Regions from separate parts of the Xenorhabdus bovienii SS-2004 genome, predicted to be linked through region 1. Evidence: predicted binding sites of a transcription regulator. Region 1 holds the regulator's gene; the other holds the start of a gene.

The links. The regulator PhoB, encoded in region 1, activates phosphate uptake and scavenging genes when phosphate is short. The targets are predictions, from matches to a motif close to CTGTCATAAAACTGNCNNAT.
Region 2: the regulator PhoB is predicted to act here: its motif matches at 3,713-3,732, upstream of pstS (phosphate ABC transporter substrate-binding protein PstS).

What each region holds. Positions count from the first base shown of each region.
Region 1 is NC_013892.1:1,644,272-1,656,145, reverse strand. Features, by position in the region: gene XBJ1_RS07270 (ABC transporter substrate-binding protein) at 1-378, shown strand, start outside; gene XBJ1_RS07265 (ABC transporter substrate-binding protein) at 451-2,073, shown strand; gene XBJ1_RS07260 (AAA family ATPase) at 2,540-6,220, opposite strand; gene sbcD (exonuclease subunit SbcD) at 6,239-7,453, opposite strand; gene phoB (phosphate regulon transcriptional regulator PhoB) at 7,730-8,419, shown strand; gene phoR (phosphate regulon sensor histidine kinase PhoR) at 8,481-9,794, shown strand; gene brnQ (branched-chain amino acid transport system II carrier protein) at 10,176-11,516, shown strand; gene ggt (gamma-glutamyltransferase) at 11,610-11,874, opposite strand, start outside.
Region 2 is NC_013892.1:176,333-188,206, forward strand. Features, by position in the region: gene XBJ1_RS00800 (Tex family protein) at 1-1,091, opposite strand, end outside; gene greB (transcription elongation factor GreB) at 1,332-1,814, shown strand; gene ompR (two-component system response regulator OmpR) at 1,975-2,694, shown strand; gene XBJ1_RS00815 (ATP-binding protein) at 2,691-3,692, shown strand; gene pstS (phosphate ABC transporter substrate-binding protein PstS) at 3,877-4,917, shown strand; gene pstC (phosphate ABC transporter permease PstC) at 5,020-5,976, shown strand; gene pstA (phosphate ABC transporter permease PstA) at 6,035-6,886, shown strand; gene pstB (phosphate ABC transporter ATP-binding protein PstB) at 6,932-7,708, shown strand; gene phoU (phosphate signaling complex protein PhoU) at 7,726-8,442, shown strand; gene XBJ1_RS00845 (ABC transporter substrate-binding protein) at 8,600-9,448, shown strand; gene XBJ1_RS00850 (amino acid ABC transporter permease) at 9,525-10,262, shown strand; gene XBJ1_RS00855 (amino acid ABC transporter permease) at 10,264-11,013, shown strand; gene XBJ1_RS18930 (inverse autotransporter beta domain-containing protein) at 11,393-11,874, shown strand, end outside.

The DNA.
Region 1 (11,874 bases):
GTCGATGCAGTGTTGCAGAATCAAGAATGGAAAGTTATGTTGGATAATAAATATCAAGGGAAGTTTGATGTTGCCAGATATGGATGGGTTGGCGATTACAACAGCCCGATGAGTTTTTTAAATATTTTCATGTCAGATAGTACGCAAAATTCATCAAAATATTCTAATAAAGATTTAGATGAACTGGTTATAAAATCAGGGGAGACGAATAAAAAAGATTATTATCAACAGGCTATGGATATTTTCACTAACGACTCGCCGGTTATTACTGTTTATTATTATATCAATGCAAAAATGGTAAAGCCTTATCTAGGTGGGGTTTATATTGATCCAAGAGGTTATGTCTCGACAAAAGACCTTTATATCATTAAGCATTAAATGAGAGTGAATATTTTTCCACGAAGGATTTAAGTTAAATGTAAAAATAAATACGATGATGGAGAGTGAAATATGAATAAAATCACAATAAACAAAAAGATAAAAATACTTTCTTGTGCTATTGCGATGATGTTGGGAAATATTGCATTGTCCCATGCTGCGGTTGTTCTTGATGGTATAAAATTGGCCTCTAAGCAGGAGGTTGTGCGTAATAATGGGGCAGAACCTGCTTCATTAGATGTACACAAAGTTTCAAGTGATGTTGAATTCAATATCATTCATGATTTTTTTGATGGGCTGGTTTATACCGACAGAAAAGGTCATATAGAGCCGAGATTGGCAGAGCGTTGGGAAACCCGTGATAATAAAACATGGGTTTTCCATCTTAGGAAAGATATTAAATGGTCAGATGGCGCACCAATCACTGCTAATGATATCGTGTTTAGTTGGCGGCGCCTGGTTGATCCCGATATTGTTTCTCCTTACGGTAGTTATCTTGAGAATGCGGCGATTGTAAATGCAAATGATGTGCTCAGAGGCAAGAAGAAAGGTGAGGAGCTTGGAGTAAAAGCATTGGATGATGTGACCTTAGAAGTCAGTCTAGATAAACCGATGGGGGATTTTTTACAGATATTGACCCATCCTGTTATGGTTCCGCTCAATGAAAAAGTGATTAAAAAATATGGCAATAAATGGACAAGGCCGGAATCTTTTGTCGGTAGCGGGCCATTTAAATTGTCAGAATGGGTCGTTAATGAAAAAGTCATCGGTGTCAGAAATCCCCATTATTGGGATGATAAAAATACGGTTATTAATAAAGTGACTTATCTTCCTCTCTCTTCAGATAAAGCAGATCTAAACCGTTATTTGGCAGGAGAAATTGATATTACCAACACTATTCCATTGGATTCTTTTGAATCACTCAAGAATACAATGAACGATCAAATCTATATCTCTCCTCAAACAGGCGTTTATTTTTACGAAATTAATAATAAAAAACCACCGTTTGATAATATGAAGGTGAGGCAGGCACTGAATTTAGCTGTAGATAGAGAGGTGATTGTTAAGAAGATATTGGGGCAAGGGCAGAAGCCGGCTTATACGATTGTTCCTCCCAATGTTGGAGGGTTTAAATTTACAGAACCTGATTATGCTTCATGGACTCAGGCTCGGCGAATTGAAAAAGCTAAAACATTATTGAATGAGGCCGGATTTAATCAGAATAATCCGCTCAGATTTAACTTAATTTATAACACCTCAGAAGCGCATAAGAAAATTGCCATTGCGGTTAGCTCGATGTGGAAAAAAAACCTCGGTGTTGATGCGGTTTTGCAGAATCAAGAATGGAAAGTGATGCTTGATAATATGCATCAAGGTAAATTCGATGTTATCAGAAGAGCATGGATTGCCGATTATAATAGCCCTATGACATTTTTAAGTATGTTTATGTCAGGGCAAGTTAAAAATACTTCACTATATGAAAATAATAATTACGATGCTTTAATAAAAAAAGCAGGAGAGACTAATGATAAGTTGTATTATCAGCAAGGATTAGATGTCATTACCACAGATTCACCGGTCATTCCTATTTATTATTATATTAATGCGAAAATGGTAAAGCCTTATGTTGGTGGGTTTTATGTCAACCCGATGGGGTATATTTCGACAAAAAAAATATATATTATCCAGCATTGAATTCATCAAGGAACCATAGCCTGTGTTAACAGGCTATGGTTGTGAAAATTAATTTTTATAGTAGAAAATGGGGCTGCAAAATCAGGAGCGGAAAGCCATGTTGGATTATATGCAACAGGGAAAATTTTAATTGGTCAGAGATACATGGATTGCCGATTATAATAGTCCGATGGCTTTTTTAAGTATTTTTATTATAACCCCTAATAATACGCCACTATATTCAAATAAAGTTTTTGATCATCTGGTTAAAAAAGCCAGTGAAATGAATGATAAACAATTTTATTAGCAATCGCTTGATGTGATGATTAAAGACATTCCTGTTATTCCAATTTATTAAATCGATGAGAGGCATATGAGGTGATACTCACCTCTATACCTGTATTTTAGGAGAATATTATTATAGTGCTTTATCATATACACACCATACGCATCAATAAATTTATATTTTAAATCAACGTGTTATAATTTAAACCCGAAATTCTGATGCCAGTCTACTGACCCCCAAGCCATTCACTTTTTCCACTTTGATCTGAACAGGAATGCGTTCTTTCATTGCTTCAACATGGCTGATGACTCCTATTGTTTTTCCTGACGCATTCAAGTGATCCAATGCATCCAGAGCGATATCAAGGGTTTCCGGATCAAGTGTGCCAAAGCCTTCATCAAGGAATAGGGATTCTATCTGGGTTTTGTTACTCACGAGATCAGACAGCGCCAGTGCGAGTGCCAGGCTGACGAGGAAGCTTTCGCCACCAGAGAGGGTTTTGGTATCCCGAACGGCATCTGCTTGCCAGGTATCGACGATTTGCAATTCCAGCCCTCCATCATCTTTGCGTTGCAAATCGTAGCGCCCATGTAATTTTTCCAGTCGAATATTCGCCAGATGGACTAAATGATCCAGAGTTAATCCTTGAGCAAACCGGCGGAATTTAGCACCGTCTGCGGAACCAATCAGGTTATTGAGGTAACTCCAATCATCATAGTTTTGTTGTAAGTGGGAAATTTGTGTCAGAAGTGTTTGTTGTTTTTGCCGACGCATAGCATCACTGTTCAGTATGGTTTTGACTTCACCTTGCTGTTGATTGTTACGTTTCAATTCTTCACTAATGTTAGCTAATATCACGGATACTTGCGTCGGTTCATATTGTTCAAGTAATTGGGGCTGTGTTTCAGCATGTCGCTGTAAGGCGGTTTCTGATTCATGGTGCCGTGTTTTGGCTTGCAAATGATACTGTGTAAGTTGTTCTTGCAATTGTTGCAGCTTTTCCCGTTGTTCAGGTTCCAGTAGGGCCTGTTCAAAGGCAGATTGATCGGCAAATCCCTGTTGTTCCAATCCGCTTTGGAAAGCGCTGGCGGTAAGTTTGCATTGTGTTTCGGCGGTATTGCTGTTTCTTTCAATTTCACTAACTGCACCAGTGAGTTGGTTCATCACGTTTTGTCGCTGTTGCAGGTGTGAAGTAGCCTGTTTGTACGCGATGTCCAGCTCATTAGTCTTTTGCTGTAATGTCTGACGAACGGTGCTAACGGATCTTTCCCCAAATAAATGATGACGTTCCTGAGTTATTTGTTCCAGTAACTGTTTTTGCTGCTGCTGTTTTTCGTTAAGGGCGTGAAGGAGGATCGTCAGCTTAGTTTTTTGCTTCTCTAATTCATTCGATTGACTTTGCAGGGCAGCCTGTTCTTGCTGTAACTGTTGCCATCTTTCGCGTGAATCATGGTAGGTTTTTAACTCAGTTTCGCGTTGTTGCAGCCAGATTGTCACTTCTTGCAGAGAGGGAAGGGTAAAAGGTGTATGCTGTAATTCGCTGACTAATAGCTCTGTCGTGGTTGTGTATTCAGTTTCTGCCTGTTGAAGTTCTGCCGTATTTTCTGCCAGTTGTTTTTGGTGTGAATCTAATTTGACCTTTTCCAGCTCAATAGCTTGTTCAGATGCTTTGTGCTGTTCACGGTTGGCCGATAGCGCTTTTTCCGCCGCTTGATGTACTTTCTCTGCGTGTAATAATGCGTCGTATTGCCTTTGATATTGCTGATAGGCAGTTTGCCGTTGGCCAATGAAATTGTCGACAGGGTCTGTTTCCATTGGTAATTCAGCGGATTGTAACTGTTGGCAGTGATGCTTCCACTGTTGTGTTATTTTTGTCAGTTTCTCGGTTAATTGAGTCGTATTTTGCTGTAATTGTTGATTATTTTTCTGTTGAATCTGCTGTTTCTGCTGTAGGGCAGAACGGTTTGTTTGTAGCTGATCTATTTGATGGCGTAGAGATTTTAAGCGTTCTTCTGATTGTGACAGGGCAATGTTCTGGTATTCGGTGACTAAAGGGTGTTGTGTGGCGCCACACAGTGGGCAGGCTTCACCTTCTTTTAACTGTGAACGCTCCTGTTCCAGACTGGTGATCCGCTGTTCCAAACGAATTCGATCAGCAAGATCTTCATGATGCTGCTGTTTTTCCGTTAGCTGTTGATCTAGCGTACTGATCTGAGTCGGCAAGGGTTCCAGTAATGCCTGAGACTGTGATAATTGAGTTTGATTAGTTGAGATCGTGGCCTGTAATTGCTGGATCTGAGGCAATAATATCTCAAGTTGATTCTGTGATTTCAGTTGTTCCTGATAGTCTGATAGCTGTTTTTGCAGTTGTTCCAGTGGATGAATTTTCTGCAAATCAATCAGTTGCTTTTCGGTAAGTATCAGATTGTCGTGCAGTGGTTGGTTTTGCTCTGTCTGTTCGGCCAACTCTGCATTCAATGTATTCAAGTGATCGGTTATACGAGCCAGTTCAGTGCCAATCTGCTGTGTTTTTTGTGTCAGTTTGGCTATCTGCACTTGCTTCTCTTTCTGACGTGAAAATAATTGTTTCCACTCAGGGAGTTTGCTGTCCAAACTACGGCAATAAGGGTGCTGATCGTCGTATGTTTCCAGCGTTTTTTGTTCATTATGTAGCGTATCTTTGCGACTTTGCGCTACTTGGTATTGGGCGGAGATTTCTGTCAGTTCACGATCTTGCTTGGTTATTTCCTTTTCTAACGTAAGCAGATCTTTTGATTGCGTATCAATCTTGTGATCGAGTGGTATAACCTGCTCTGAGATGAGCTTTTCCTGTTGGATTTGCTGTTGCTGGTGTTCTTCCCGTGTTTTTTCCAAATCGGTAAGCTGTTGTTGAGCTGGCTGTAACAAAGAAAGTTGTTGCTGGCGATCATGTTCTATTTTTATACGTTGTTCAGTAATTCGTTGTTTTTCACTAAAGGCTCGGTTTTGCGCATCCCATAGTGAACGGATTTTTTCTGCGGGTTCGCTGGCGGTAAGCTGTTGTAATTGCGGTTGCGCGTTTTGTATGGCCTGTTCAGCCTGCTGCAAAAGCAACGTGTTGCCCGCTATTGATTGTTGTAATTCATTTTGCCGGATAAGCCACTGCTCGGCAGATCGAAAAGCCTTAATCTGTTGGCTGAGTTGAGTTTCTGCTGCAGTAAGTTGTTGCTGTTCGTTTTGGTAATTTTCTATTTGCTCCGGTGTTAATAACTCGATACTGGAAGCGGTGGCCTGCTGAATATTCAGTTCAGATTGGGCTTGTTTATGACGTTGATAAATTTCCTGAGACAGAATGCCGTAAATTTCTGTCCCCGTCAGTTCTTCCAGTAAATCAGCCCGATCTTTATCATCTGCATTTAAAAATGCGGCAAAATCACCCTGTGACAGAAGGATGGATTTGGTAAAACGTTTGAAATCAAGACCGGTTATTTCAGCGATCTTTTCTTTTTTATCAGGGATCTTATCGGCTAAAATCTTGCCCGTTCTCTTGTCCACCAATTCGCCTTTTGGAGGTTGGAGTTTTCCATCAGCTTGGTTACGGGCGCGGCGCTGGCTCCAGAATGCACGATAAGCTACGCCTTTGACTTCGAATTCCACTTCTGCCAAGCATTCCGCAGTATGACGAGTTATCAACTCATTCTGGATAGCAGAAATAGTACCGAGCCGTGGTGTTTCGTGGTAAAGGGCAAGGCAGATGGCATCCAGTAAGGTGGTTTTTCCTGCTCCTGTTGGGCCTGTGATGGCGAATAATCCATTGCTGGCAAAAGGCTCTGCCGTAAAATCAATTTTCCATTCACCTTGCAGAGAGTTGATATTTTTCAGCCGTAAGCTAAGAATTTTCATGTGCGCGAATCCTCAATATTATTGCTGAGAAATATCATCCAGCGTTTGCTTAAACAGGGTCGTCAGGCGTTGCTTCTGGGGCTGATCTTCAATCTCAGCCAGTGCTAGCCGTCGTTCGAAGACTTCATGCACGCTGAGTTCATTGAGCGTCTCTTTATTTGTTTCAGACAGGGAAATTTGGCGTGCCGCCTTTCTGCGCCGTAACAGAATGATTTCAACGGGTAGATCCGTAGTCATAGTTTGGATGCGTTTTTGGATATCAGGCAGGTAATCTTGAGTCGCGACTTCAATATCCAGCCAGACAGGACGTTCTCCCTGATATGCTTTGAATGTCTGCAACTGAGCCTCAATCTGTTGCAGATTTCCACGGATCAACTGCATCGGTTGATAGTTTGGGATGGGCAAAAGAGTGACGTTATCAAATTTGTCTTCTTTAAAATCAACCAGACAGACGCTTTTTTCTTGCCCGACTTCATCAAAACTCAGGGGGATCGGGGAGCCGCTGTAACGGATATGCTCTGATTTAGCGATGATCTGTGGGCGGTGGATATGCCCTAATGCAATATAATCAGCAGGTGGGAATGCTTGTGCGGGGAATGCGTCCAACGTACCAATGTAAATATCTCGAACAGAATCTGAGGTGGAAGCACCCACCGTGGTCAGGTGTCCGGTTGCAATAATCGGCAATGGCTGGCCGAGTTTTTCCCGTAATGCATCAGCTTGCTGATAAAGCTGGTGATAGTGTTCAGTAATGGCATTCTGCAATGCCTGCTGTTTTTGCGTGGCTGACTGACCGGCCTGGCTGGTCATGATATCCCGTGGACGCAGGTAAGGAATGGCACAGAGAATGGCTCCCGCTTCTCCATTTTTGTTATTCAATACTTTTATCTGCTGCTGGATGTCGGCGTCTGCACTGGCTATTACTGTTGTATTCAGACAAGAGAATAGCGCTTTTGATTCATTGAGCGTGGCGACGGAATCATGGTTTCCACCAAGAATGACAAGCTGGCAGCCAGTGGGCCGTAGCTCCACAACGAACTGGTTATAAAGCTCACGGGCATAGCTGGGAGGAGAGCCAGTATCAAAAATATCGCCGGCAATCACCAATGCATCAACCTGATGCCGTATGATTTGTTCAATAAGCCACTGCAAAAAGTGCTGATGTTCTGCGGCACGATTTTTGGTAAAGAAATATTGCCCGAGATGCCAGTCCGACGTATGAATGATTCGCATGTTTTCCTACCGTTGCCCAAGAGTCTTGCTTATCTGTTTCAAGCGCTAATTATAATGAGTGTTTGAGGTCTGTCGTGTGGAATTCTGACTTTGTTCACGAATTTTCGAGCGGGCTCGCAATCATAATGAAATATGACAAAGCACTCATAAATTCTATGCAAAATAGATTGCAGTTTGAGAATTGAGAAATAGGATTTTCATAAATTTGTCATAAAATTGACTCATAATGACTTAAGGTGAATATTGCTGGCTTCAATAATATTAATGGGATCAACCATGGCTAAACGCATTTTGGTAGTTGAAGATGAAGTCCAGATTCGTGAAATGGTTTGTTTGGTGTTGGAACAAAATGGCTATCAGACCGTTGAAGCAGAAGACTATGATGTTGCTGTCTGGCGCTTGTCGGAGCCTTATCCCGATTTGGTGTTATTGGATTGGATGCTTCCCGGAGGTTCAGGAATACAGCTTATTAAGCAGATGAAGCGTGATAGCAGCACCAGAGATATTCCTGTCATGATGGTAACGGCTCGTGGAGAGGAGGAAGATCGCGTTCGTGGTCTTGATGTCGGAGCGGATGACTATATCACTAAGCCTTTCTCTCCCAAGGAGTTGGTGGCTCGTATCAAAGCGGTTCTTCGTCGCGTTTCCCCCATGTCGGCGGAAGATATTATCAATATGGATGGGCTGATACTGGACTCTTCCTCCCATCGTGTTTCCAGTCAGGGGCAAAATGTGGAAATGGGGCCAACGGAATTCAAGCTGCTCCATTTTTTCATGACGCATCCAGAGCGTGTTTATAGTCGTGAACAATTGCTCAATTATGTGTGGGGCACTAATGTTTATGTGGAAGATCGCACCGTTGATGTGCATATCCGGCGTTTGCGTAAGGCGTTAGAAGTAGGAGGGCACGATAGAATGGTGCAGACGGTCCGTGGTACAGGGTATCGCTTTTCTACTCGTTATTAATGCATCTGTTTCTCATTGGTGCTGATTGGCAATAATCTATTTTCATGCCGGAGAGAATAACGTGCTTGAACGTTTATCCTGGAAGAAGTTGGTATTGGGGCTTGTTCTTTTTTGTCTGCCTGCGGTCATTTTGTCTCTCTTTATCGGATATTTACCGTGGCTGCTGGTTATTGGGTTATTTCTGGCATTGGTATGGCATGGCTACAATTTATTGAAATTATCTGACTGGTTATGGCTGGATCGCAGTATGTTACCTCCAGCAGGGCGTGGCGGATGGGAGCCAATCTTTTACGGTATTTATCAGTTGCAGCAGCGCAACCGTAAGCGGCGCCGGGAACTGGCATTATTGATCAAGCGCTTTCGCAGTGGCGCTGAGTCATTGCCGGATGCGATTGTGATGATGACGACGGAAGGTAATATTTTCTGGTGTAACCGTCTTGCCCAGCATTTGTTAGGCTTCCGCTGGCCGGAGGATAATGGTCAGCATATCTTCAATTTGCTGCGTTACCCAGATTTTAGTCGCTATATTACGGCCAGTCATTTCTCCCGTCCTTTATCCATTGAGTTGAATAATGGCCGTATGGTGGAATTTCGGGTGATGCCTTATGCAGAACGGATGTTACTGATGGTTGCCCGTGATATTACGCAAAAACGATTGTTGGAAAATGCCCGCCGGGATTTTTTCTCTAATGTCAGCCATGAGTTAAGAACGCCACTAACGGTACTGCAAGGTTATCTGGAGATGATGCAGGAGCAGGAACTGAACGATAGGGCAAATCAGAAGGTGCTCAGTACGATGCAGGAGCAGGTACGGAGAATGGACGGTCTGGTGAAGCAATTATTGCACCTCTCCAGAATTGAAGCCGGGCCGCAAGTGGATATGAACGAGGTGGTTGATGTGCCTGACTTATTGGTGTTGTTGCAGCAGGAAGCGTTGGCATTGGCGAATAACCAGCAGGATATCGTGTTTAATATTGATGAAAAATTGAAAGTTTTCGGCAACGAAGAACAACTGCGAAGCGCTATGTCGAATCTGGTTTATAACGCTATTAATCATACTCCGCCAGGAACGCGTATTGAGGTTAGCTGGAGTAAATCGTCTCAGGGAGCATGGTTTAAAGTACAGGATAATGGTTCGGGGATCAGTGCAGAGCATTTACCGCGCCTGACCGAGCGTTTTTATCGTGTTGACCGTGCCCGTTCTCGGCAAACAGGGGGAAGCGGGTTGGGGCTGGCGATAGTGAAACATGCACTGCATCACTACAATACCCATCTTGAGGTTTCGAGTACGATGGGAAAAGGTTCCACATTTAGTTTTTTATTGGCTCCCGGGCTTATTGTTTCTGCCAAACCGAATTTAATTAAAAAACAATAAGTTTAATATAATTTAGTGGTAAACGATGCAGACAGAAAAATGATTTATTAATCAATATGAGCGAAAAAAGTGCAAATCATATAGTGTGTATTCAGTGATAGATAATAAGAATGACTGCTTTTAAATATTACTTTAGTATATTGTACTGCTTTTTGGTTTGATGCTTGCCTTTTGGCGCTATAAAAGTTTTACTTGTGGGCAGTTGTTGGCGATTCTAGCTGTAATTACCACTATCATTCTGTATTTCCCGATTATCAGTGAATATTACGTTGATCACTTATTGTCAAAGCAGAATCCGGTTTCGCCAGTGAAAATTCAAGTATTTGCAATACTGGCTATTGCACATGCAATTCTTTTGACAACAATATATTAACAATCATTATGGCATACCGTTTATCATCTAAGGATATTTGGGCATTAGGTTTTATGACTTTTGCCTTGTTCGTAGGCGCGGGGAACATCATTTTTCCGCCCATGGTTGGCTTGCAGGCAGGTGAGAATGTTTGGATCGCTGCGCTAGGTTTTTTGCTTACAGCGGTTGGTCTACCGGTCATCACTGTGATTGCTTTGGCGAAAGTCGGTGGCGGGATTGAAGCGCTAAGTTCCCCTATCGGTAAAACAGCAGGTTTGATACTGGCTACTGTTTGCTATATGGCTGTTGGCCCTTTATTTGCAATACCTAGAACTGCAACTGTTTCCTTTGAAGTCGGGATTGCTCCGCTAATGGGCTCTGGCAAACTTCCGTTGTTCATCTATAGTATCGTTTATTTTTCACTGGTGATCTTGGTTTCTCTGTATCCGGGGAAATTACTGGACAGTGTTGGACGCGTGCTGGCTCCGATCAAAATTCTGGCACTGGGTATTTTAGGAATTGCTGCGGTGTTGTGGCCAGCAAGTGATCCCATCCCTGCCATTCAAACTTATAAAGAAATTCCGTTCTCAAATGGTTTTGTGAATGGCTATTTAACGATGGATACACTGGGTGCCATGGTATTCGGCATTGTTATTGTCAATGCTGCGCGCTCCAGAGGTATTGAATCTTCTTCACTGTTGACTCGCTATACTATGTGGGCAGGTCTGATTGCAGGGTTGGGCTTGGTACTGGTATATCTATCTCTGTTCAAGTTGGGAGAAAGTAGTGGCACATTGGTGCCGAAGGCTGAAAATGGTGCAGTGATTCTGCATGCTTATGTACAGAATGTCTTTGGCGGTTATGGCAGTTTCTTCCTTGCTGTATTGATTTTCGTTGCCTGCATGGTAACTGCGGTTGGTTTGACCTGTGCTTGTGCTGAATTTTTCAGCCGTTATTTGCCATTATCTTATCGTACGTTGGTTTTCATCCTCGGAATCTTCTCTATGTTGGTCTCTAATCTTGGATTAGACCACTTGATTAAATTCTCTATTCCGGTACTGACAGCAATTTATCCGCCTTGTATTGCGCTGATCCTGTTGAGCTTCACAGTACGCTGGTGGAATAATGTTACTCGCATTCTGGCGCCTGCTATGGTAGTTAGCCTGCTGTTCGGGGTTTTGGATGCGGCGAAATCGTCTGAGTATCTGTCTCACTTACTACCAGCATGGGCAATTCATCTGCCGTTGGCAGATAAAGGGCTGGCATGGTTATTGCCAACGATACTAGCTGTAGTTGTGTGTGCTCTCTATGATCTCATTGTGGGAGAAAGCAAAGTCCCAAAGCGTGAAGTGCAGCAGGATCAAGGCTGATAGCCTGAAACCTGTAAAAAGGGTGAGCATATCAAACTGCTCACCCTTGTTTTTTATATCGATTTGTTTATCTCAACCTTTTACACTGCTTTTTTAGTAGCCAATGGCTGCACCAGCAGGTCGCCGGACATCGTTGGAGCCATAGATATAACCTTCACGAACCACGCCTGATACCGCTGAATCATTGCCTGATGAGTTGGTGGGAGAGACACCGACAGCACCCGGCAATCCAATCATGATCAGTTCCGCCGCGCCCCACGGTGTCTGTTCTACCATTTTGTAATCCATTTTTTCCAGCATATTTAGAGTATCTTTCGAAAGTCCACGCTGTTCATAGTAGACTTCATCAGGCAGCCAT
Region 2 (11,874 bases), 1.5 Mb from region 1:
ACTTCTTGCCCGGTATGCGGGTAAACGGTATCTGTGGCAATCAGCTTGCCTGTAGAGTCTACGACGGCAACTTTCACCCCAGTCCGTAACCCCGGATCTAATCCCATCGTGGCGCGCATACCCGCAGGGGCGGCCATCATCAGAGCGTTCAGGTTACGGGCGAAAACGTTGATCGCTTCATCTTCGGCTTTCTCGCGCAGCGTCCCCATCAGCTCAGTTTCCAGATGCAGCAGCACCTTGATGCGCCATGTCCAGCTCACCACGGCTTTACGCCAACTGTCAGCCGGCGCGTTATTCAGCCGCAGGTTCAGGTGATCGGTGATAATCTGTTCGCAATAGCTCTCTTTAGGAGCTTCCTCAAATTGAGGATCGGCATTCAGAGCCAGTTGCAGGATGCCTTCATTGCGCCCACGGAACATGGCCAGAGCGCGATGGGATGGAACGGTGGCAATCGGTTCATGGTGATCAAAATAATCACTGAACTTGGCGCCTTCCTCTTCCTTACCTTCGACAACTTTGGCGGCCAGATGCGCATTCTTCCACAGATATTCGCGCACTTTCACCAACAGAGCCGCATCTTCGGCAAAGCGTTCCATCAGGATATAACGTGCGCCATCCAGTGCAGCCTTGGTATCGGTAACGCCTTTGTCGGCATCAACATAGGCGGCTGCCGCCAGTTCTGGCGTTTGTTGCGGATCTTGCCACAGCAGGTCGGCCAGTGGCTCCAGCCCGGCTTCAATGGCAATTTGCCCACGGGTGCGGCGCTTGGGTTTATACGGTAAGTACAGATCTTCCAGTTCGGTTTTACTCTGCGTGGTATTAATCGCCTCTGCGAGCTCAACGGTTAACTTTCCCTGTTCCTCAATAGATTTCAGAATAGTCTGACGGCGATCTGATAGTTCGCGCAGATAACCCAGGCGGCTTTCGAGTTGGCGAAGCTGAGTGTCATCCAAACCTCCGGTGGCTTCTTTACGGTAACGGGCGACAAAGGGAACGGTATTTCCCTCATCGAACAGAGTAATGGCGGCGAGGACTTGCTGTGGTTGAGCCTGTAACTCACCGGCAATGATTCGACTTAAAGATTCATTCATAGACTGTTTTCTTCAACTTTCTTAGCGGCTGTAGATATCATCAGAATTGCACAGACAGTGCCAGATTCATCTAACATAATAATGGCATGGTTCAAACTGGCTCCATTTATACGTGCAGAGCGCGATAATTTCCAGTTTAGCGCGATATTTCGGTCATGTTGAGACAGATTTCATCGAATATCTTATGGGTTAAGATATAGTACTCCGCCATTAATCATATTTTCTCAAGTGGGTTTTTTCATGGCGAAGAGTAACTACATTACCCGAGAAGGCTGGCATGCGCTTGATCAGGAGCTGAAATATCTCTGGAAAGTCGAACGCCCCAACGTAACTCAGGCTGTTTCCGATGCTGCGGCACTGGGAGACCGTTCGGAAAATGCCGAGTACATTTATGGCAAAAAAAGATTAAGAGAAATTGACCGTCGTGTGCGATTTTTATCCAAGCGACTTGATGCACTGCAAATTGTTGATCCTGATCCGAGACAGGAAGGCAAAGTCTTTTTTGGTGCATGGGTGAAAGTCGAAAACGAAAAAGCCGAAGAACATATTTTTCGTCTGGTGGGGCCGGATGAATTTGAACCTGCCAAAAAGTGGATTTCTATTGATTCACCTGTGGCCAGGGCGCTGCTTGGCAAGCAGGTGGATGATGAAATCACCGTCATGACTCCCAATGGTATGGCGATTTACTGGATTCTGGAGATTGGCTACCAGCCGTTGGGGTAAACCACGGAGATAGGGAGCAAGGATGGCAGGCAGAACCATAAGCAATTGTTGATAATGCCGTAAACAGCCTTAAAATACATGAAGTTAGTCTCTACTGAAGTTTGGGGTTTCTGTGAGAGTAATGGATATGGCGGGCATGGAGCATCTTGGGAGCTGAAACATGCAAGAGAGTTATAAAATCCTTGTTGTTGATGATGATATGCGCTTGCGGGCGTTGTTGGAGCGTTATTTATCAGAGCAGGGTTTTCAAGTTCGTAGTGTAGCAAATGCAGAACAGATGGATCGCTTATTAACCAGAGAATCCATTCAATTGATTATACTGGATTTAATGTTGCCAGGCGAAGATGGCCTATCTATCTGTCGAAGATTGAGAAGCCAGCATAACCCGATCCCCATTATCATGGTGTCAGCGAAGGGGGAGGAGGTTGACCGGATTGTTGGCCTTGAAATCGGCGCTGATGATTATCTCGTCAAGCCTTTTAACCCGCGTGAACTGCTGGCTCGTATGCGAGCGGTGATGCGCCGTCAGAGCCATGAGTTACCGGGGGCACCAACGCCGGATAATGCGGTAGTGAAGTTTGGCAAATTCAAACTCGATCTTGGAACGCGTGAAATGTTCCATGAAGATGAGCAATTGTCCCTGACCAGCGGCGAATTTTCTGTATTGAAAGTTTTAGTTTCCCACCCTCGCGAGCCACTGTCGCGGGATAAATTGATGAGTCTGGCACGGGGAAGGGAATATGGTGCAATGGAACGCTCCATTGATGTACAGGTTTCCCGTCTGCGCCGCTTGATTGAAGAAGATCCTGCCCATCCCCGCTATATTCAGACGGTCTGGGGGCTGGGATACGTTTTTGTGCCTGATGGAAGCAAGGTATGAAAAGGCTCTGGCTCTCTCTGCGCGCTTTGTTCTCCCATGTTATTTATTTAACTTTGGTAATTGTGCTGGGCAGCCTGATGATCAGTTATCTGGCTGCCCAGAGACTGGTCGAGATGGAAAAACTCTCATTCGCCATCGTGTTCTTTTATGTCTTTGCCAGTGTTTTCACGGCGGCTTCGGCTGTTTCTATCACCTTCTGGTTTTACCTACGCGCCCAGAGACAGCCATTGAGAACGATGCAGAAAGCAGTGAGAGAGATGGAAAAAGGGAAAATAGCAGCACCACTCCCCGAAGCGGGAGCTCCTGCCATACGTTCGCTGATCAGGGCGTTTAATCAAATGTCGACAGCGCATAAAGCGCTGGAGACGGATCGCGCTAGCTTGATAGCGGGTGTGAGTCATGACTTGCGCACACCATTGACTCGCATACGGCTGGCGCTGGAACTGATAGAAGGGAAAGACAATTTTCTTCGGGAATCTATCAATCGTGATATTGAGGAGTGTAATGCGATGATCGATCAATTTATCGATTATCAGCGGTCTGGGCAAAATATGCCAATGTTGTGCTGCGAGTTGAATGGGTTGCTTGATGAAGCGATAACTGTAGAAAATGACGGCGTCGGGAATATTGAAAATCATCTGTCAGCCAACCCGGTTGTCATTATGGCTAATCCCCTGTCAATCAAACGCGTCTTGAGCAATATGTTCACTAACGCCCATCGCTATGGACAGGGATGGATTCGGGTCAGTAGTGGCGTTACGGAAAAGTTTGGCTGGTTTCAGGTGGAAGATAATGGCACAGGGATGACAGAAGAAGAAAGCGCTACCCTGTTCCAGCCCTTCACACAGGGGCAACGCGTTCACAATAATGGGGGGGCAGGTCTGGGGCTTGCCATCATCCGACGCATCGTTGATATCCATGATGGTTACATCGAAGTCGGAAGAAGCGAAAAAGGCGGGTTGTCCATGCGCGTTTATATCCCACGGGTGACGAAATAATAATGTCCCTTCAAAAGAGGCTGTCATAAAAATGTCATAATTAATACATTTTGCTGTCATTGAATTAACTTATTTTTCCCCTGAATCCTTTTTTCAGATAAAAATTATTCAGATACAGGCAAAGTTGTTGACGTAGTTTGACGCTTGTTTTTAATTAATGATGCGTATCCCAGCAGGAGGGAGTATGAAACCAATGCGTACCACCGTGGCAAGCATCATGGCAGCAGCACTTGCCATGACATCTCTGTCTTCGTTTGCTGCTTCCAGTCTGACGGGAGCGGGGGCGACATTCCCGGCACCGGTATATACCAAGTGGGCAGATTCCTATCAAAAAGAAACGGGCAATAAAATCAATTATCAGGGTATTGGCTCTTCGGGTGGTGTGAAACAGATTATTGCCCATACCGTTGATTTTGGTGCATCTGATGCCCCGCTTTCTCATGAAAAACTCGAAGCTGATGGCCTGTTCCAGTTTCCAACGGTGATCGGTGGCATTGTGCTGGCCGTGAATATTTCTGGTATTAAATCCGGCCAGTTGGTCTTGGATGGCAAAACCCTCGGTGACATTTATCTGGGCAATATCAAGAAATGGAATGATCCGGCGATTACAAAACTGAATCCCGGCCTCAGACTCCCCGATCAGAATATCGCCGTCATTCGTCGTGCGGATGGCTCTGGTACTTCCTTCGTCTTCACCAGCTACCTGTCCAAAGTGAATAGTCTCTGGAAGGAAAAAGTCGGGGTGGGTTCGACGGTTAAATGGCCGGCCGGCTTGGGGGGCAAGGGTAACGATGGCATTGCCGCGTTCGTCCAGCGTTTGCCCGGTTCCATCGGTTATGTCGAATACGCCTATGCGAAACAAAATAACCTCGCTTATACCAAATTGATTTCGGCAGACGGCAAAGTCGTTGCGCCTACTGAAGCGAATTTCAGTGCTGCGGCGAAAGGGGCGGATTGGAGCAAAAGTTTCGCTCAGGATCTGACAGCCCAGAAAGGTGACAATGTGTGGCCGATCACTTCAACGACTTTTATTCTGATCCACAAACAGCAGAAAAATGCGGCGAATGGGATTGAAGTGCTGAAATTTTTCGATTGGGCTTATGAGCAGGGCGGAAAACAGGCGAAAGATCTGGATTATTCTGTCCTGCCGCAAGACGTCATTGGACAGATACGTGCAGCATGGAAGCGCGACATAAAAGACAGCAGTGGTAATCCGCTGTACTAAAATTATCTTTATATTAACCGTTGTTGAATCGGTCACTTTGATTCATTCCCCCTTTGCGCCCTTTTGCTGAGGGGGAAATTAACCCAAATGAGAATTAAGCGTATGGCCGAACGTAAAACGGCACTGAAAGCACCAAGCAAAAATGGCGATATTATTTTCAGCGCACTGGTTAGACTAGCTGCGCTGATGACGTTATTTCTGCTGGGGGGCATTATCATTTCGCTGATTATTGCTGCCTGGCCGAGTATCAAAACTTTTGGTTTTGGTTTTCTATGGAACAAGGATTGGGATGCGCCGGCAGAGCAATTTGGCGCACTGGTGCCGATTTATGGCACATTGGTGACCTCACTGATTGCCCTGATTATTGCCGTTCCTGTGAGTTTTGGTATTGCCCTGTTTTTGACGGAACTGGCACCTAACTGGTTGAAACGTCCGCTGGGCGTGGCGGTTGAACTACTGGCCGCGATCCCCAGTATTGTTTATGGCATGTGGGGGCTGTTTGTCTTTGCTCCTCTGTTCGCCACTTATTTCCAGCAACCTGTCGGTGATGTGCTGTCGAGTATTCCCATCGTGGGAGAACTGTTCTCCGGCCCGGCTTTTGGTATCGGCATTCTGACGGCAGGCATCATTCTCGCCATCATGATTATTCCTTATATCGCTTCCGTTATGCGTGATGTGTTTGAGCAAACGCCGGTCATGATGAAGGAATCCGCCTATGGGATCGGCTGTACAACCTGGGAAGTGATTTGGCGTATCGTCCTGCCTTACACCAAGAATGGCGTGATTGGCGGCGTCATGTTGGGGCTTGGCCGGGCGTTGGGGGAAACGATGGCGGTGACCTTTATTATCGGTAATACCTACCAACTTGACAGTCTCTCTCTCTACATGCCGGGGAATAGCATTACGTCCGCCCTGGCCAACGAATTCGCCGAAGCGGAATCCGGCTTGCATACCGCAGCATTGATGGAACTGGGACTGATCCTGTTTGTGATCACCTTTATTGTGCTGGCGTTGTCGAAATTGATGATCCTGCGTCTGGCAAAGAATGAGGGGCGCTGAGATGACCACGGGTAATAATCCTCAGCCACGTGCGGTTGGCGCGATAAATACGGCGGAGATGAACAACCGCCGCCGGATGCAGGCATGGCGCCGACAGAAAAACCGTATTGCCCTGTTGTTGTCTATGGCAACGATGGTATTTGGCCTGTTTTGGTTGATCTGGATTTTATTCTCCACCGTCACCAAAGGCATTGATGGCATGTCGCTGGCGCTGTTTACTGAAATGACACCCCCGCCTAATACCGAAGGTGGCGGGCTGGCAAACGCCATCGTCGGCAGTGGGCTGCTGATTTTCTGGGCAACCGTGTTTGGCACGCCATTGGGTATCATGGCCGGCATCTATCTGGAGGAGTATGGCCGCCGCTCATGGCTGGCTGAAGTGACCCGCTTTATCAACGATATTCTGTTGTCAGCACCTTCGATTGTCGTCGGATTGTTTGTTTACTCGGTGATTGTGACAAAAATGCAGCATTTTTCCGGTTGGGCAGGGGTTATCGCATTGGCGTTGCTCCAAATTCCCATCGTGATCCGCACGACCGAAAACATGTTGAAACTTGTCCCGGATAATCTGCGCGAAGCCGCTTATGCGCTGGGTACACCGAAATGGAAAATGATCTCTGCCATTACGTTAAAGGCTTCGATATCCGGCATCATGACCGGTGTCTTGCTGGCGATAGCCCGTATTGCAGGGGAAACCGCGCCTTTGCTGTTTACCTCGCTTTCCAATCAGTTTTGGAGCACCGATCTCAGTCAGCCGATTGCGAACCTGCCCGTTACCATCTTCAAGTTTGCCATGAGTCCTTTCTCTGACTGGCAGCAACTGGCGTGGGCAGGAGTCTTGCTGATTACCTTGTGTGTACTGCTGATCAACATTGTGGCGCGTGTGCTGTTTAAGAATAAAAAGCACTGATATTTTCAATATGCAATGAAAAGGCATTTAAGAGAGAAGCAACTGATGAATAAGGCTAACGACATTGCAGGAAGCAAAATTCAGGTACGTGATCTGAACTTCTATTACGGCAAATTTCACGCGCTGAAAAACATCACACTGGATATCGAGCAGAATAAGGTGACAGCCTTTATCGGCCCGTCGGGGTGCGGCAAGTCCACGTTACTGCGCACTTTCAACAAAATGTATGAACTGTATGGCGAACAGCGGGCAGAAGGCGAAATTATCCTGGATGACACCAATATTCTGACCGATAAACAGGATATCGCCCTACTGCGTGCCAAAGTCGGCATGGTGTTCCAAAAACCAACGCCATTCCCGATGTCCATTTATGACAATATTGCTTTCGGTGTGCGTTTGTTTGAGAAACTGCCAAGGGCTGAAATGGATGAACGCGTCCAATGGGCGCTGACAAAAGCCGCATTGTGGAATGAGACCAAAGACAAACTGCACCAGAGTGGTTATAGCCTTTCCGGTGGTCAGCAGCAGCGTTTATGCATTGCCCGTGGTATCGCGATCCGCCCGGAAGTTTTGTTATTGGATGAACCGTGCTCGGCACTTGACCCGATCTCCACCGGACGCATTGAAGAGTTAATCAGTGAATTGAAATCGGAATATACCGTGGTGATCGTCACCCATAACATGCAGCAGGCCGCGCGCTGTTCTGACCACACTGCATTTATGTACCTCGGAGAGTTGATCGAGTTCAGTGACACAGACACGCTGTTTACCACACCCAGAAAGAAACAGACTGAAGATTATATTACAGGCCGTTACGGTTGATATGGGGCATATAGCGTATGGACAATCTGAATCATAGCAAACACATTTCCGGCCAGTTCAATGCAGAGCTGGAACATATTCGCACGGAATTAATGACAATGGGTGGGCTGGTGGAAGAACAGCTCAGTAAGGCGATTCTGGCGATGCACAATCAGGACGGAGAGCTGGCTCGGCAAGTCATCGAAGATGACCAGAAAGTGAATATGATGGAGGTGACGATCGATGAAGCCTGCGTCCGTATCATCGCCAAGCGCCAGCCGACCGCGAGTGACTTGCGCCTGATTATGGTGATCTCTAAGACCATTGCAGAGCTGGAACGCATTGGTGACGTTGCGAATAAAATCTGTCAGACGGCGCTGGAAAAATTCTCGCATCAGCAGCAGCCCTTGCTGGTCAGCCTGGAATCGTTGGGACGCCATGCTATCCAGATGCTGCACGATGTACTGGATGCTTTTGCCCGTATGGATCTGGAAGAAGCCATCCGCATCTACCATGAAGATAAAAAAGTCGATCAGGAATACGAAGGGATCGTCCGCCAGTTGATGACTTACATGATGGAAGATCCCCGCACTATTCCAAGCGTCATGACCGCGCTTTTTTGTGCCCGCTCCATTGAACGTATCGGGGATCGTTGTCAGAACATTTGTGAATTTATTTTCTATTACGTCAAAGGGCAGGATTTCCGTCACGTTGGCGGCGATCAACTAGAAAAACTGCTCACTAAAGACCAATGATCTTAACTGCCTGAAACGCGGGAATTTTATTCCGGCGTTTTTGGCTTTCTTATTCCTAAAAATGATAAACATATCATTTTATATTATTTCAAGTGCTATATTGAAATTGATAGCTTCTGTCGGACAATAAATATTTTATTACCAACAGGGGTGTTCAATGAAATTTCGCAATCAATCCCGCGTAGCGACTGTTGCGCTGCTGACCAGTCTGGCATTGGTTTCTGGTGTGGCGAAGGCAGATAAACTTGATGATATTAAAAAAACCGGTACGGTACGGATTGCGGTATTCGACAGTAACCCACCGTTTGGTTTTATTGATCCGCAAACGAAAAAACTGGCGGGCTATGATGTGGACATCGCCAACGCGGTTGCCAGTGATCTCGGTGTAAAACTGGAATTACGTCCGACTAACCCAGCCAACCGTATTCCTCTGCTATCTTCCAAGAAAATTGACTTAATTGCCGCTAATTTCACGATCACCGATGAACGTGCCAAACAGGTCAATTTTTCCATCCCTTATTTTGCCACCGGACAGAAGTTCATTGCCCGCAAAGGTGTTCTGAAAACCCCGGATGATATCGCTAAGCTGCGTATTGGGGCAGATAAAGGCACTGTACAGGAGATCACGCTGCGTGAGCGTTATCCGACAGCAAAAGTCATCTCTTATGACGATACTCCACTGGCATTTGCGGCCTTAAGGAATGGTAACGTTCAGGCGATCACGCAGGATGATGCGAAATTGGTTGGTTTGCTGGCAAACGTACCGGAAGCGCAAAAAGCAGATTTTGAAATTTCACCCTTCAGCATTACCCGTGAATATCAGGCGGTAGCCGCTACCAAAGGAGAAGATCGGTTGATTAATGCGGTTAACCAGACGCTGCTGAAACTGGAAAAAGACGGTGATGCAGAGAAGATCTACAACCGTTGGTTTGGTGCTGAGACGAAATCGGCTCAGCCGCGTGGTGATTTTAAATTCGCCCCATTAGACAGTCAGGCAAAACCTTAATCTACTTTAGGAAAATAACGCCTGAAACTAGCCCCGTTTTTGCGGGGCTTTGCTGTTTTTTTATGCGGTGAATGATATGTTTGAGCAATTTATTACCGAACACTTACTGGCTCCTGAATATCTGCGATGGCTCTGGCAGGGGTTCCTTATCACCTTATGGCTTTCTGTCTGCACCATCATTTCTTCTACCTTGCTGGGTTTTATGATTACTGCAGCGCGGGACAGCCAGATCAAACCGTTGCGTTGGCTGGTTACGGCTTACACCACCGTATTCCGCAATACGCCACTGTTGGTACAACTGTTTTTCTGGTATTTCGCTTCCGGTCAAATTTTACCTCAGGCCGCCATGATTTGGCTGAATACCTCCCATGAAATCCCCATTGCGGGTCTGACACTGGCATGGCCATCCTTTGAATTTTTGGCGGGGTTTATTGGCTTGACGCTCTATTCCGCGCCTTTTGTGGCTGAGGAACTGCGGGCAGGCATTCAGGGCATCGGCCGTGGGCAAAAATACGCCGCGCATGCATTGGGGCTGACGGACTGGCAGGCCATGCGCTATGTCGTATTGCCGCAGGCATTGAAAATCGCCATGCCACCCCTGTTGGGGCAATATATGAATATCGTCAAAAATTCCTCATTGACGATGGCGATTGGTGTGGCAGAGCTTTCCTACGCTTCCCGTCAGGTGGAGACGCAATCACTGCAAACCTTTGAGGCGTTTGGTGTCGCGACGGTACTTTATATCGCCGTCATTGCCATCATGGAAGGTTGGGGACAGTGGCGTCAACAGAGAATACTGGTGAGGGGATACTGATATGGACTTTACCGTTATTACGGAAAATTGGCGCTACTTGTTGCTCGGCACCTTTCCTGATGGGCCGTTGGAAGGCGCGGCGCTAACCTTGGTGATCAGTATCATGGCAGGGGTGATTTCCATTGTCTTGGGTACGGTGGCGGGGGTTGCGCTGGCGATGCTGCGTGGCTTCTGGGTTAACCTGCTCGCGGCAATATTGGGCTTCTTCCGTGCCATTCCCGTGATTATGCTGATTTTCTGGACTTACTTTCTGCTGCCGGTGGTACTGGGAATGGAAATTCCCGAAATCACCACTGTGGTCTGTGCACTGGCGTTGATCACCTCCGCTTATTTGGCGCATGGCGTCAAAGCGGGCATTCTGGCGATTGGTGAAGGTCAATGGCGTGCAGGGTTATCGCTGGGCTTCAACCGTTGGGAAGTGTTGTGGTATATCGTCTTGCCGCAGGCATTGAGAATGATGGTGCCGTCATTTATTAACCAATGGATTGCCTTAATTAAGGATACTTCATTGGCCTATATTGTGGGTGTGGCAGAATTATCATTTTTAGCAACACAGGTAAATAACCGTAGCATGGTATATCCGATGGAAGTCTTTTTATTTGTTGCGCTGGTTTATTTTGTCATGTGTTTATCACTGGAGCTCATTGCCAACTCTGTCGCCCGCCGTTTTTCGATGCAACGGCAAAGAACAACACTGTTCGGTTTCTGGCGTAAAAAAACATTGATAATGATTCCGAAAATTAATATCTGAGCCTGATCAGATATTTTATGGTTGTATTAATTCCCTGCTGTTAAAGGCAGGGGATTTTTTATATCACTATCTTTTAAGATGGCTATTGGGTAATGAAATAAGTTAAGAAATGTTTTATTTGTAATAATAAATTAATCCAGAATTTCAAAAAGCAATAATTTTTTCTTATCGGCTGATAACTATTTTTCATTAATAGATATTTAATAATTTCTTCTAATATATCAAGATGGAATAATAGCATTATCTTTTTTCTACATGGATATTTGGTGATGAGATTTTGTTGCTTATAGACATTCTGAGGTTCTCATATATGTTTTCATATTTTAGTAAAATCATTCGTTTTGTTATTGTGTTATATGTATTAATTCTACCGTCTACAATGATGAATGCCTTTGCGGATGGCAATGTTCTGATTGAAAAAACAGATAATCATCACGTAAGTAACAAAACGTCTGATATAGACTTTTCGGTTAATGATTCAAGTAAAAAATTCTTGAATTCGACGACCAATAAAAAGGATACCATACAAAAAAACGAGGATATCTCAGAACCCGATACACCTAATAGCATTGCAAGACATCTTCAGACCGCAGGCAACATGCTGTCCTCTTCTCCTTCGCAATTGGCCGAACAAGCTAAATCTTATGCCTTGGGAAAATTAAATAGTACCGTCAATAATGAGGCACAAAAATGGTTATCTCAGTTCGGTACGGCCAGAATTAATTTTGCGCTGGATAAAAAGGGAAAGCTAGAGAACAGTGCGTTTGATATATTATTCCCCCTTTATGACAATAAAGCGGACTGGTTGTTATTTTCTCAAGTCGGTTATCGGAATAAAGACAGCCGGAATACACTGAACTT